DNA from 2 places in the Lactobacillus sp. 3B(2020) genome. Region 2 is predicted to be linked to the other one. Evidence: riboswitches for the same ligand, from Rfam matches in the RefSeq annotation. Region 2 holds a riboswitch; the other holds the start of a gene.

Region 1 (7,374 bases), 980 kb from region 2:
GGGACCTTGCGAACCTAACGGGGCTTTTAAAACCGGCCGTGCAAGGTTTATTAGGTGAAATCGCTGAAAAGTACACCCAGGACAAGACGTGTGCTCTGAAACTCCTGGTTAGTGCCGATACTTATCGCCTTGCGACCAAAGGAGAACTGGCACCGGTCGTAAAAGATTATTTTGAAACGCCATTAACAATCCCGTTGACCCCAGCTTTGCTTGAGGTTTTGGCCATTATTGCTTATCGGCAACCAATTACGCGGATCGAGATTGATGATCTGCGGGGGGTCCAAAGCTCGGGTTCAATTCAAAAATTAGTAGTGCGGGGATTAGTCGAAACCAAAGGGCGCTTGAATGTTCCCGGTCGTCCTTTCCGGTACGTGACCACGACCGCCTTCTTAGATTATTTTGGCTTGGCTGATTTAGCTGAACTACCACCGCTGAGTGAACCAGCTGAAGAGATTATGGACAGCGAGCAATTCGCTCAGGCCTTAGCGCAGCGTCGGCAAAGGTTAGAGAAAGCAGAGGATTAGAAAATGGAACGACTACAAAAAGTGATTGCCCATGCGGGGGTGGCTTCGCGGCGGGCAGCCGAAAAATTAATTCAAGCTGGCCGGGTGGAAGTCAACGATCAGATTGTGACGGAATTAGGGATCCAGGTTAAACAAAGTGACCAGATTAAAGTTGATGGGGTGCCGCTAAAAAAAGAACCCTTAGTTTACTTCCTATTAAATAAACCACGAGGGGTGATCTCCTCCGCTCATGACGAAAAAGGCCGTAAAACGGTTGTCGATATCTTTAAGGAGGCGGGCATTGAGGAACGCATTTATCCAATTGGCCGGCTCGATTATGATACGACCGGGCTCTTATTGTTGACGAATGATGGGGATTTAACAAATCAATTAATGCATCCAAAGTTTGAGGTTGATAAGGTCTACGTTGCCAAAGTGAAAGGCCGGGTCAGCAATGAAGCCCTGAAGACTTTACGGACCGGGGTGAAGATTGATGGTCGCTTGACGGCCCAAGCAAAAGCCAAAGTCGTATCGGTTAGTGATGACCGGAAGCACAGTATTGTCCGGCTAACGATTCACGAAGGTCATTATCATCAAGTGAAAAAAATGCTGAAAGCCGTTGGTAATCCAGTGGTTAAATTGCATCGGGAAGAATATGCCGGACTGACCTTAGCCGGCCTCCCTTCAGCGGGGCAATGGCGAAAGCTGCGCCCAAATGAAGTTAAAGCTTTAAAACAACTTTAGCTTGTAAATTGGTGGGCAGAATGTTAAAGTAATGACAATAAATTTCAGGATAACGATCAGTAGGGCCTCATCTCAAGGGTCAGCGAACTAGCGGTTGGTGAAAGCTAGGCAGGATGAAAGCTCCGAATTACCCGTTAAAGGTCCTGAACGGATTGGTTAGTGCCGTTATCGACTAGCAAGAGTGGGGAAAATTCCCTAGCTAGGTGGTACCACGGTAAAAGATCGTCCCAGCAAGTATGATGCTTGCTGGGATTTTTTGTTTGGAGGAATTTTAATGAAAAAAGAGGTTCAGCTTAATGAGGCGGTAAGCATCCTCGTTTTAATGTTAATCGTGCTTGGCATTAGTGTGATCGGTTTGGGCTTGATGCCAAATATTCCGGTTTTAGCTGTGATTGGCGCTTTGATGGGTTGGCTCCGTTTCCGCGGGTTTACCTGGGATGACTTGATGGCGGGGATCAAACAAGGGATTTCGACGGCGATTATCCCCATCTTTATTTTTATGTTAATTGGGACCCTAATTGCGGTTTGGATTCAAGCCGGGGTCATTCCGTCATTAATGGTTTTAGGTTTTCACTTAATTAATGCGGCCTTCTTTATCCCCTCCGTTTTTGTGGTCTGTTCCTTGGTTGGGGTTGCGATTGGGAGTGGGTTCACAACAATCTCAACCGTTGGAATTGCCCTTTTTGGGATGGGGACAACCATGGGGATTAATCCCGCTTTGACAGCCGGGGCAATTATTTCAGGAGCGGTCTTTGGTGATAAGATGTCGCCATTGTCTGATTCAACAAATCTTGCTTCCGCGGTGGCCGGGAGTGACTTGTTTGCCCACATCAAAAATATGATGTGGACGACAATTCCCGCTTTTGTGGTCTCCTTAGTTGTTTTCGCCGTACTTGGTTACTCCAATCAAGGGGTAAGTTTGACGAAGATGGCGCCCACTTTGCACACTTTAACGACTCACTTCTCAGTTTCGTGGTGGGCAGCGGTCCCCGTTGGCTTGATGTTAATTTGTGCTTGGAAAAAAATCCCGGCGATTCCAACCTTGTTTATGAATATTTTTGTTGCTATTCTGATGATTTTTGCCTTTGATCCCCACTTCACCTTGGCAAAATTAGCGCAGCTTGCCCAAAGTGGTTACATTGCAAAGACTGGTAACTCAACGGTTGACACCCTCTTAACTCGGGGCGGGATTACCAGTATGATGGGGACAGTCGCTTTAATCATCATGACCCTCGCCCTAGGGGGGATCTTGATGCACACGGGGATTATTGAAAATGCGATGGCCCCGGTTGCGGCCCGTTTACAAAAACCGGGACGGTTGGTTACCGCGACGATTTTTGCCGGCATTGGCATTAATCTCTTTGTTGGGGAACAATACCTTTCCGTTATCTTACCAGGGAATGCCTTTAAGCATGCCTTCTTCCGGATTAAACTGGACCCCTTAGCTTTAAGTCGGGTGCTGGAAGATGGGGGTAGTGTGATTAATTACCTCATACCGTGGGGGGTTGCCGGTTCTTTTGCGGCTGGGGCCTTGGGGGTTCCAGTTACCCACTTCTTGCCATTTGCCCTCTTTAGTTTACTTTCCCCGATTTTCTCCATTTTAAGTGGTTTGACCGGTATTGGTTTGAAGCGAGCACCAGCAGGGGAAGAAAAAATCTAGGCGGGAGCAGGCAACTTAGTAACCGATTTACTTGTAAAGGGTAAGTCATCATGCTATTCTTAGGGTGTACGAAAAGTACGTCAATAAAATATTTTTGGTTTGTCTTCAAGGCAGGGTGTAATTCCCGACCGGCGGTATAGCCCGCAACCCGCATAAGCGGTGGAATCTGGTGTAATTCCAGGTGCCGACAGTATAGTCTGGTAGATAGAAGATTGCCATGGTCTACATGGATGAATTAGGTAGCTGGGGACAAACTTTGCTTTGTGCCCAGCTTTTTGATTGTAACCTGGCTAATACCTACACGAGAAGGCAACCTCACAGGAGGTTTTGTCCCATGTCACTTTCACATTCACGGATGCAACGGTATACTCTAACGGCTTGCTTTGGGGCGTTAGCATTTTTGTTAATGCTCTTTGAATTTCCGGTGATCCCGGTTGTTTCGTACCTGAAGCTCGATTTTTCTGACTTACCAGTGTTACTGGGGACAATTATGTATGGGCCAGTAACGGGGATCATGATTACCATCATTAAGTTGCTGTTGCACGGGGCAGTCCGGGGCTTTTCACCGGTTGAATTGCTCGGTTTATTTGCTAGCTTCTGTTCTTCTTTATCCCTCTTATTACCGGTTGCTTGGTTTTTCCGGAAAAATAGCCAGTTTACCTTTAAGCGGGCGATGCTTTGGAGTGGGATTACGGGAACTTTAGTTTTAGCCCTTGTGATGACGGTCTTTAATCTTTACGTCTTAACCCCAATGTATATGAAGATGTTCGGTTGGCAACCAACCCTGCCCATTCCCCAATTAATGGCCTTTGGGGTCTTGCCGTTTAACATCATTAAGGGGATTATTGTAAGTGCTGTCTTGGCGATTATTGCTAGTCGGATGAAACATTTCTTGCATATTAGCGATTAATAATTAGCGTCCTGTTGATTTAGTGATTTAAGTAGCGCCACCAATCAGGTTAGATCAGATCACCACGATCTGCTAACTTTTGATTGGTGACTTTTTACTAAATTGTATTAAAATAACTACTCAAGTTAAGTTAAGCAAGTTATGATAGAAATTAAATGACTTGAACAACAGGGTGGTGAAATTAGTGGTGGATTATCTCCTGGCCTTATTTAGTGGCCGTCCCCGGCGGATCCGAGTAATTGAAGGAACGCTGCAAGGAAAGCGAACCATTACGAATTTATTTTGGGCGCAAAACTATGGCATCTTGCCGTATTTGGGAGCGGATCGCCATTTATCACGCCAAACTTACGACCAATGGTTAATGGTCCAAGCGCAGGCAGGTAATTTAATCCTAGCTGATCAGACGGCACAGTTGACGGAAAAGGGCTTAGCAGCCCAAATGACGTGGCAAGCTAATCATTATCAGCCACGATTTGGCCAGTGGACCTGGATTGCAAATTGGCAACGGCTAGCTGACCGGGTTTTATTAGCGGTGCAATTAGTCTCAGAATTTGCATATCATAATCGCCGATATTCCCCCCTAAGTTTACCTTGGCATGAAAAACTAGCGGTTCGGAATTGGTTTTTGCATCACGATGGACAAATTGTGAGCCAAGTCAAAACGGAATTAGCAGCGGTTTTAACCCAATTAGCGAAAGTTGATGAGCGCTTGAGTAATCTTTTTGCCTACCGCTTAATTGGTCATGAATCAGTTGGCTGGTCAGCCATGGAGGCTAGTCGCCAACTTGGCATCCAAGCAAGTGACCTTTTTTGGATGGAACGGGATGCTTGGCTCTTTTTTGCCCATTCCTTAGCCCAGTCCACTGGGGCCCTAACGGAGCTTGTTTTGCCCCTGTTAGCAACGACGCCTTTAAGTAGCAGTGCCCAGCAAACGTTAACCGCCTTTTTAGGTGGCCATTCGATCGAGGAGATTAGTCACGCCCGGCGGCTTAGGGTTGGAACCATCAGAGAGCATCTTTTGCAAGCCGTCATTCTCTTACCAGGCCAGCTACCGCTAGCGCGTCTCCTCCCATCGCAGGTTGAGGCTAAGTTACAACAACAATATCAAGGACCGGTGGCAGAGTGGCGGTTTACGCCGCAAAGTACCGATCCGGGGCATGAATTCTTCTATTTTCGGTTATTTCAGGTTAAGGTGATGCAAGATGGATGAGGCAAAATTAACCCAGCTTTTGCAGGCTCATTTTGGGTTTAAACACTTTCGTTCCGGCCAATTTGAAACTTTACAGGCGGTTTTGGCGAGGCAAGATACGCTTGCCATTTTACCGACTGGTGGAGGCAAGAGCCTGCTATACCAACTGCCAGCTTATTTGCTACCGGGAACCATCTTGATTATCTCACCCTTAATATCCTTAATGCAGGATCAAGCGGACCGGATCACCCGGCAAGGTGATTTTCGCGCGGTGGTCTTAAATTCGGCCGTCAATAATCAAGATCAAACTGCCATTTTAGCGACCCTTAGTCGGTATCGCTTTATTTTTACCTCACCAGAAACCTTAGGTCGGGGGCCAGTTTTAGGGGCGTTACGTCAGTTGACAATCAGCCTCTTTGTCATTGATGAGGCCCACTGTGTTTCCGAATGGGGGCCGGATTTTCGACCGGAATACCTCCTTTTAAAAGCAGCAATTCAGGCTTTGCGGCCGCGATCAACTTTACTTTTAACGGCTACGGCAACGAAACGGGTTACCCAGGATATTTTAACGAAGGTCGGTTTGCCAACAGAGCAAGTCACCATTATTCGGCAATCAGTTAATCGGGCCAATCTCTTTTTAGCCGTCCAAGAACTTGAAAATTCCCTTGCAAAACAAACCTATCTGCAAGCAACCCTTCCCAAACTCGGTGGACCAGGGGTAATTTACTTTTCTAGCCGCAAACAGGCGGATGCCATGGCAAGCTGGTTAACGACGGTTTCTGATCTCCGGGTAGCTGCTTATCATGCTGGTTTAGAAGCGGTGGAACGCTTTCGGATTCAAAATCAATTTATGCAAAATGAACTGGACGTAATCTGCGCAACCAGCGCTTTTGGGATGGGAATTGATAAAAATGATCTGCGTTATGTGATTCATTACCATCTGCCAGCGAGTCTAGCCGCCTATACCCAGGAAATCGGTCGTGCTGGTCGGGATGGGCAACCGGCCTTAGCACTGTTGCTGTATGCACCGGGGGATGAGAGCATTCCGGAATTGTTAACCCAGGTCGAATTACCATCCCAGACCCAAATGGAAAGGGTCTTAACTGGTAAAATTTCGCCAACGCTGCTTGGGGAAAAAGGACCGGTAATTAATTTTTACCTCCATCACGGTTACCAACCGCAAGATTTACCGGCCCTGTTTAACCAGCAAGCTAAGCGGGCACGACAACGAATTAACCAGATGTTAGCCTATGTTAAAAATCAGACTTGTCGCCGAAAAATGTTGCTGGCGGCCTTTGATGAAGGCGAGCATAAACAGACACCATGTTGTGATTTTCACCAGCCAGATTGGCAACCAAGTGACTTTGGTCTTGGAAAAACAAAGCCTACTAAAGTAAAGCGGCGGCAATTGGATTGGCAAAAGCAATTAAATCGACTATTCAACTGTCAGAACTAGAAACCGGTGAGTAATTTTGCTAGAATAATTTTATTAGACCCGCGAGGAGGAAAGAAAATGAAGCGTCGGGAAGACGAACGAAATGTGGATGAAAACCTCTGGGACAAAACTTTTGAGGATAATCAAGATTTAGGTAAGGATGGTCATTTATCACGGATCGAGCACCGAAAGCAAAGTTCAGCCAATGCCAGATTCACTACGATCCTAGTCGTTTTAATTATTATTCTGGCGGCCACCCCGATTATTTATTGGCTAAATCATGAAAAGTCTTTTAACCACCCAGTTCAACATACAGAACAGGTAGCTAAAGCTAGTTCAAACGCTAAAAAAAAAGTCCATTCTGCAACCCACCAAGGCAAATCAGCAACTCAGTCAACCAAGCATAGCAAGGCTAAGTCGGCTAGCAGTAAAAAAAGTCAGGCTTTAAGCTCAAGTTCAAGTGGGATGGAAGCTTCCAGTAGTACAAGTAGTAGCCAAAACAATAGTTCGAGTGCGGCTAGTTACGTTAAAGTGCAAGCTGGTCAGGGAATTTACCGAGTTGCAGCTAATAATGGTTTGACGGTCGATGAATTGGCTCAATTAAACGGAATTTCACCGTCAACTAAGCTCTACCCGGGTCAACAATTACGAGTTAAATAGGATCTTAAAGAGGAGTGTTATCTTTGAAAGGGTTACAAGTTGCCATTGATGGACCAGCCTCAGCTGGTAAAAGTACCGTGGCAAAATTGGTTGCTAAGCGCTTTGGTTATGTCTACTGTGATACTGGGGCAATGTACCGGTCAGTTACTTTAGCGGCCTTGCAAAAAGGGATCAACGTTAAAGATCAAGCTGCCGTGACCAAAGTTGCTCAGGCAATCCAAATCACCTTTAAGCCAGGCGAACCCGAACAACGGGTCTTTATTGATGGTCAAG
Region 2 (7,374 bases):
TCATTTGAGGAAGGGCTAAACGCTTGGCGATAGTGGGAGTAATACAAGTGCAAAGCAGTCCCCGTGCATGCTTTGTCATAAAATTAATCGCTCCTGGGGTAACACTAGCTCCAAAACCGACCAGGTCACCTTCGGCTTCCCGATCTTCATTGTCGGCAATGATCGCAAGACCACCTTGTTTTAGCCAAGCTAAAGTAGCTTGAATTTTTTTAACATCCATTATTTTGGCCCTCCCTTTAAATTTGAGGCAACATATTTAGCGAGAATATCGGTCTCAAGGTTAACTTCATCACCAACTTGAAGACCAGCTAAGTTAGTTTCAGCTTGCGTATGCGGAATTAAACCAACGGCAAATTGGTTATCCTTAGCCCACATTACGGTTAAACTAACCCCGTTTAAAGCAACACTTCCTTGACTCACAATTTGATTAATTAAGTGTTTAGGAATCGCAAAGATGAGTTCTAAGGCATTTTCGTTTGCTTGGCGGCTAACTAAAGAAATGGTGTCATCAATATGCCCAGTTACGATATGTCCTTCAAAGCGACCGCTTGCTAGCATTGCCCGTTCAACGTTGACGGCATCACCAACTTGGGCATTTTTAAAATTCGTTTTCTTGAAGGTTTGTGGCATCATGGTGACCGTAAAAGTAGTTGGGGTAAAAGCTTCAACCGTTAAACAACAACCATTAATGGCAATCGAGTCCCCAGTTTGAACGTCTTTTAAGAAGCTAGCTGAGGTGGTAACTGTCATTTTAATGGTGTGTTGGTTGATTTTAAGCTCGCTAATATGAGCACCACCAGAAACAAGTCCGCTAAACATTTTGAATTCCTCCTTGAATACGAATGGTATTGCCAAAGAATTGATAACTAGGCTTTATTAGTTGGCCGGCCTTCGGTTGGTAAGCAGGGACCCCATTTTTACCGAGGGTGACGGGCGCTAAATAAGTGATTAGCTCATTTCCTAATCCGGCGTCGCAAAAAGCTTGGTGAAGTCGGCGCCCCCCTTCAACGTACAGGGATTGAATGCCCTGGTCAGTTAAGTAATCAATTACACTACTTAATTGGCCGTCAGCTAAGGAAATTACTTTAACATGCGCTGGCCATTGATGGTTGCCGAGCTGATTATTCTGAGTAAAAATCCAAGTGGGAGCAGCCCCATCGGTAAGCAACTTTAAGTTTGGATGGTTGAGCAGTCGTCCCCGCCGATCAATTATCATGCGGATTGGGGGGAATGGACTTTTAACGGTAGTTAGTAACGATGGATCGTCAATAATTGCCGTTTCTGAACCGATCAAAATGCCTTGGTAATTAGCTCTTTCAAAGTGGACCTGCTTTAAGGCCGCTGATGAACTTAAGGTAATCCGCTGACCGGGTAAGCTCAACTTATGATCAAGACTAATTGCTTGTTTTAAGGTAATCCAAGGCTGGTGATGCTGGAAAAAGTAGGTATAAAAGGGGTTTAAAGCGGTTGCTTGATCCGCTAAAACGCCTGTAATAACCTCAATCCCAGCCGTTTTTAGCCTGGCAATTCCTTTGCCAGTAACCAAGGCGTGAGGATCAGTTTGACCAATTACTACCCGTTTAATCTTGCTATGGATGATTAATTCGGAGCAAGGGGGCTGTTTTCCTTGGTGGTTACATGGTTCGAGGGTGACGTAAAGGGTAGCATTGAATAATTGTTCTGGGGTGAGTTTTTCGATCGCATTTCGTTCAGCATGGACGGCGCCGTACTTAACATGGTGGCCTAGTGCTAAAACGTGGCCGTCCTTAACAACAGCGGCCCCAACCATCGGGTTTTGCCAAGTTAAAAAGCGGCCTTCTTTGGCAGCATTAATTGCTAGTTGCATCATTGCTTGATCGTGGTTCATTTTTTCACCTCCAGAAAATAAAAAACCGTCCTTTTCGGGACGGTTGTAGAATTTGAGTTAATTTGGTAGCCAAAAAATCCGCAAGGAAAATCTTAGCTAACCTCGTGTTTCTTCTTCCATCTAGACTATCACTATCGGTACCCCAAAGGGATTCAACCGCATTATTGCGGGTCGCGGACTGAAACCGCCGGTCGGGAATTTCACCCTGCCCCGAAGAACTAATTATTCAACTAACTAAAGATTAGTTGTTTTTGAAAACGTTGTCAATGAGTTGGGGGTAATTAATATCAATAAATATTATTCAGGATCGTTTGTTTCACATGAAACCTAACGATGAGAATTAAAGTGCCAAGCCAGGGCAACAATTAATCCTAAAATACAAACTGCGAGTAAGGGATTAGCGTTAAAAAGGCGATGAAGAAGCCAAATTTGGCCAACTCCGGAAAATGATGCAAACATTCAATGGATACCTTCTTCCTCTTGTTTTGTTAATAATTATACTGAATTTAGTTGGTTAAGCGAGTAATTTGGATTACACTAAGAATAGTTTTGATGTTGAGGGGGATACCATGCTAATTACGTGGCATATTGTGAAATTAATTTTATGGCTAATTGTATTTTTCAACGCGATTGCCGCCCTAATTACGGTTTTTCGAGAAAGACGGGATATTGCGGCAACATGGGCGTGGCTGCTTGTATTAACCTTATTGCCGGTGATTGGCTTTATTATTTACTCGTTTCTGGGACGGAAACTACCTCAACGGCGTTTAGAGCGAATTCAAACGGAAACTCAATTAGAACTTTCGGAAGCCTTTAACCGTCAACGCGAGCAATTTTTGCTAACCCCGCAACCGGAAGAACCAACCTTACGAACTTATTTACGGACAATTATGCTTTTCCAAAGCATTGATAATGCCTTTTTGAGTCAGCATAATATGGTTGAATTGTTTAACAATGGAGATCAACTTTTTGAAAAACTACTCGCTGATATTGAAGCGGCCAAAAAGAGTATCCATATTGAGTTCTATACTATTTACAACGATCAAATTGGAAATCAATTACGGACGATCCTTGAACAAAAGGCAGCCGTAGGCGTTGAAGTTCGAGTTCTGTATGATTCCTGGGGTTCAATGGGAGTTAAGCCAAGTTTTTATGATGGTCTTCGGAAAAATGGTGGCTATGCAGGTCCGTTCTTGTTAACCCGGAGTAACCTCTTTGATTTCCGACTTAACTACCGGGATCACCGAAAAATTGTCGTGATTGATGGTGAAATTGGTTACGTAGGGGGCTTTAACGTTGGTGACCAATATCTTGGGCGTTCACCAAAATTTGGACCGTGGCGCGATACTCACCTTCGAATCCAAGGTGGGGGTGTATATAGCCTTCAACAACGTTTTATTCGGGACTGGAACGCTTCAACTAAAGAGCGAGCCCACCGGATTGATCACTACCGGTCATATTTTCCCAAGATTAAGAATACTTTTGGCTCAACCGCCCTCCAAATTGTTTCCAGTGGTCCAGATTCACCTTTGGAAGAAATTAAACTTGGCTACTTACGCTTAATTAATGCGGCGCAAGATCATATTTGGATTCAAACTCCTTACCTAATTCCTGATGATAGTGTACTTGATGCTTTGAAGGTGGCAGCCCATTCTGGAGTTGACGTCCGGATTATGGTGCCATCGATGCCCGACCACGCCTTTGTTTACCGAGCAACTCAATATTATGCGCGAAATTTAGCTGAAGATGGCGTAACGATTTACTTCTATCAAAAAGGTTTTTTACACGCTAAGACAATGGTGGTTGATGGAGAAATGGCTTCGGTTGGTTCTGCCAATATGGATTTTCGGAGTTTTAAATTAAACTTTGAAATTAACTGTTTTATGTATGATGCCGATATTGCTCAACGGTTAGAGCGCTTGTTTGTTGAAGACATTCGTAATAGTCGAGTAATGACGCCAGAACGGTTTGCGGCCCAACCGCCATGGATACGTTTTAAGCAAACTTTCTCGAGATTGTTGTCGCCAATCTTGTAGCTTCTAAAAAAAGAGGTTGGGAAAAAAGCTCCTTGACGGCCTGGTTGGGATAAGAAGGACGAAGGTTGATTCATTAGAATCGACCTTACGTTCGCACTTATCCGCTAAGGCCGTGCTTTTTGACCTTAGTTACTGAGTAACATTCGGAGATGAAAGAGGGGCTGGGAAGAAACGTGCGTTTCTTCCCAGCCCCTCTTTTTCACCAGACAGAAACGAAAGGAAGGTGAGTAAACGGTATTAATAACCAGACATAGAGAGATTTGAGGAAACCTTCCTTCCGTGAGTACTCAGAGTATGTTCACTAAGTAACAAACTAATTAAAACATAGATTGCCTATCTTTGCAAGGAATTAATATAAACCGGCCTTGGAGATATCAAAAATGATAATTGTTTTCACAAAGTTTTAATATGATAAAATAAGGTTATTTAATTGCTGAGGATGGGAAGGTAAGATCAATGGTGAAATCGAGTTTGAACTTTATCTTGGGGACTGCTACGGTTGATCATCAAGCAGCAATGGTTGATCAATTAGCAACTCAATTAGCCGAGCACCCCCAAGATCGTTTTTTCTATCTAGTGCCAAATCATATTAAATTTTCAACGGAAATTGACGTTTTAAGTCAATTGAAAGCTAAGCAGACGGGACCAATTTATGCTCAAAGTCAGGTTCAGGTCCTGTCTTTTAGCCGGTTAGCATGGTTTTTATTGCGCAATCAGCCGGAATTTAATGCTCCACGAATTTCACCAACGGGTTTAACGATGTTAACGGCCGCTGTTATTCGTGAAATGCCATCAGCAGAATTAAAATTATTCGCTAAGGAAGCTCACCAACCTGGCTTTATCCAAGATTTAACGAAGCAGTTAGTCGAACTCCGGAATGCCAATATTGCTCCAGAAGACTACGAAGAGATTAAAACGAGAAGTGTCGCCTGGGCAAAAAGTCACCACCAAGTTGATGCAGCTTACAATGATAAGTTAGCCGTTTTATTCAAGGTTTATGCTAAATTCACAGCAGCCTTGGGGGGACAGTTAGAAACGCCAGCAATTTATGATTTACTGATTGAAAAGCTAGATCAGGGTGATTTTAAGGATTGCCATTTTTACCTTGATCGTTACAACGCCCAATTTTTAGCTAAGGAAGAACAAATTGTTGAAGCGATGATTAAAAATGGGGCAACGACCACGGTTAGTCTGGTTTTAGATCGTCCTTACCAAGGTTCAACCTTACCAGATGAACATGATTTGTTTTACCAGCCAGGATTAATCTACCATCGGCTAGCTAATTTCGCTTTAAATACCCCAGGGGTTGAATTGCAACCGACAACCTATGCACAAGTGCCGCGGGTGGCACCAGCCTTTAAGGACGTAGAACAATGGCTAGCAGCTAACAGCCAGTTCGTGACGCCGCAAGAAGCCAAAACTAAGGGAGAAAACATCCATTTTAATACGGTGCCAACGCGGTTAGCTGAATTGAATTTTGTGGCGGCCAAAATTCGTCAGCTAGTAACCCATCAAGGTTATCGTTACCGGGATTTCTTGATTCTTACCCGGCGATTAGATGCTTATGAAACGATGCTTGAACCGACTTTTACGGCGCATCAAGTACCATTTTTTAATGATAATGACCGGACGATGAAGAATCATCCCTTGGTGACCTTAGTAATGGGGCTTTTCCAACTTCTTTGGAAACAATTTCAGTTGGCTGACTTGATGCAGATCCTCAAAACCGGCTTGTTAATTCCGAAAGAGCAGGTTGATGGGCAACCGCTGACCGCCTTTCAATTTCGGCAAGATTTATACCTAACAGAAAATTGGGCACTAAAGTACGGCAAAACGGGATATGCTTGGCTCGGTAATAAGGATTTCCAATACACGCCAGGATATCAGGCTACCAGAGAAGATAGTTACCGTGACCAACAAGAACAAAAGAAAAGCGCCCAGTTAAACCGAGTACGGCGCTATGTAAAACGGCAAATCGTTCCTTTTATTGAAGCCTTACGGCAAGCAAAGAGTGGCCGGGAAGCAGCCAGACTTCTGTTTGAATTTTTAGTCAACCAAGATGTACCCGGTCAATTAGCAAAGTGGCAAAGGGCGGCGACTGACGCTGGTAATTTAACCCTTTCCCAAGAATCAGAACAGGTGTGGAATTCATTCTGCCAGCTTTTAGATGAGTATGTTCTAACGATGGGGGATCAAACGAACTTTAATTTAACAGCTTTTCGAGATCTTTTGTTAGTCGGCTTTCAAACGGCAACTTATTCGCAAATTCCGTCAACCTTAGATCAAGTTTTAGTATCTGAAAGTGGCATCACCCAGACTGAGCACCGAAAAATTGTTTTTATTATTGGGGCAACTGATGATGTCATGCCTGCTATGCAAGTTGAAACGGGACTGTTAACGGAAGATGATCGGCGACGGCTCGCTAGTGGACTCAAGGACTATCAATATCTGCCGGTTTCGGGGATGGCAAAAGTAACCAACGAACCTTTTGTTAATTATTTAGCGATGATGACGGGGCGGGAACAGTTATATTTGGTTGCGCCACTGCAAAGTAGTGAAGACCAGCCAGCTGGACTTTCTCCGTATCTGACGGGTTTAAGTGCTTACTTTAACCGTCCGATCGATAATCTCCCGGGGACCCCTCAACCACTAGCTAGCTTTGCGGAAATTAAGCCATTTATTTCAGCCATTCCAGCAACCCGTTCAAGTTTTATCCGGGCGCGGCGAGTTGCCCAAGATAACGGTCAAAATTTAAGCGCCAACGATACATGGAAATTAGTTGCACGGATTATCAACGCTCAAAAGAATGGTCGTCAAGTTACCCTAAATAAGTATCAGTATCAAAATGATCCCCAGCCACTAACCCCGGCGTTGGCGGAACAATTATATGGAAAATTGGATCGGGAAACGATTGTTGAACGGACAGAAATGGAAAAGGCCGGGCAACCATTACCACCCCTGGATGACCTTAAACGCCACTCAACGTTAAAGGCATCGGTTTCTCAATTACAGACTTACTATCAAAATCCATATGAATATTTCTTGAAATATGGCTTAGACTTGAAGCGGCGAGAAGAATTTGAAATTACGCCCGCTGACTCTGGAACCTTCTATCACAATGTAATGGATGCTTTTGTCCACGCAACGGGGACGAAACTAGCAACGCTAACGCCGACTGAATTGACGACTTATACTAACCAGGCGTTAACTCAGGCTGCCCAAGCGCAAACTTTATTAACTGAATTGGAGGATGGTCAACTCCGGTTTGCCTACCAGTTTGATCATCTAAAGCAGCTAGCTAAAGCGATGATCCGGGTTGTCTATCTGCAAGCTCAGGTCAGTCATGCGCGACCAAAATATACGGAACAGAGCTTTGGGAGTGGCGCCAACGCAACCTTCCGACCAATCACTCAGCGCCTGGCTGATCAACGCCACCAAGTTGAAATTCGGGGGCGGATTGACCGGCTAGAT

Evidence for each region. A riboswitch is a leader RNA that binds a small molecule or an ion and turns the genes downstream of it on or off. The one in region 2 is predicted to bind FMN.
Region 1: it holds a riboswitch for FMN, as region 2 does, so the genes downstream of both, GTO83_RS05985 (ECF transporter S component) here and ribD (bifunctional diaminohydroxyphosphoribosylaminopyrimidine deaminase/5-amino-6-(5-phosphoribosylamino)uracil reductase RibD) in region 2, are expected to answer to the same signal.

What each region holds. Positions count from the first base shown of each region.
Region 1 covers NZ_CP047410.1:1,211,655-1,219,028, reverse strand. The annotation lists gene scpB (SMC-Scp complex subunit ScpB) at 1-524, shown strand, start outside; gene GTO83_RS05995 (pseudouridine synthase) at 528-1,247, shown strand; gene nhaC (Na+/H+ antiporter NhaC) at 1,522-2,907, shown strand; FMN riboswitch at 3,005-3,124, shown strand; gene GTO83_RS05985 (ECF transporter S component) at 3,242-3,817, shown strand; gene GTO83_RS05980 (helix-turn-helix domain-containing protein) at 4,002-5,027, shown strand; gene GTO83_RS05975 (ATP-dependent DNA helicase RecQ) at 5,020-6,462, shown strand; gene GTO83_RS05970 (SAG1386/EF1546 family surface-associated protein) at 6,520-7,101, shown strand; gene cmk ((d)CMP kinase) at 7,125-7,374, shown strand, end outside.
Region 2 covers NZ_CP047410.1:41,138-48,511, forward strand. The annotation lists gene ribA (GTP cyclohydrolase II) at 1-220, opposite strand, end outside; gene GTO83_RS00195 (riboflavin synthase) at 220-819, opposite strand; gene ribD (bifunctional diaminohydroxyphosphoribosylaminopyrimidine deaminase/5-amino-6-(5-phosphoribosylamino)uracil reductase RibD) at 812-1,867, opposite strand; FMN riboswitch at 1,972-2,089, opposite strand; gene GTO83_RS10880 (hypothetical protein) at 2,195-2,326, opposite strand; gene cls (cardiolipin synthase) at 2,437-3,903, shown strand; gene GTO83_RS00210 (PD-(D/E)XK nuclease family protein) at 4,360-7,374, shown strand, end outside.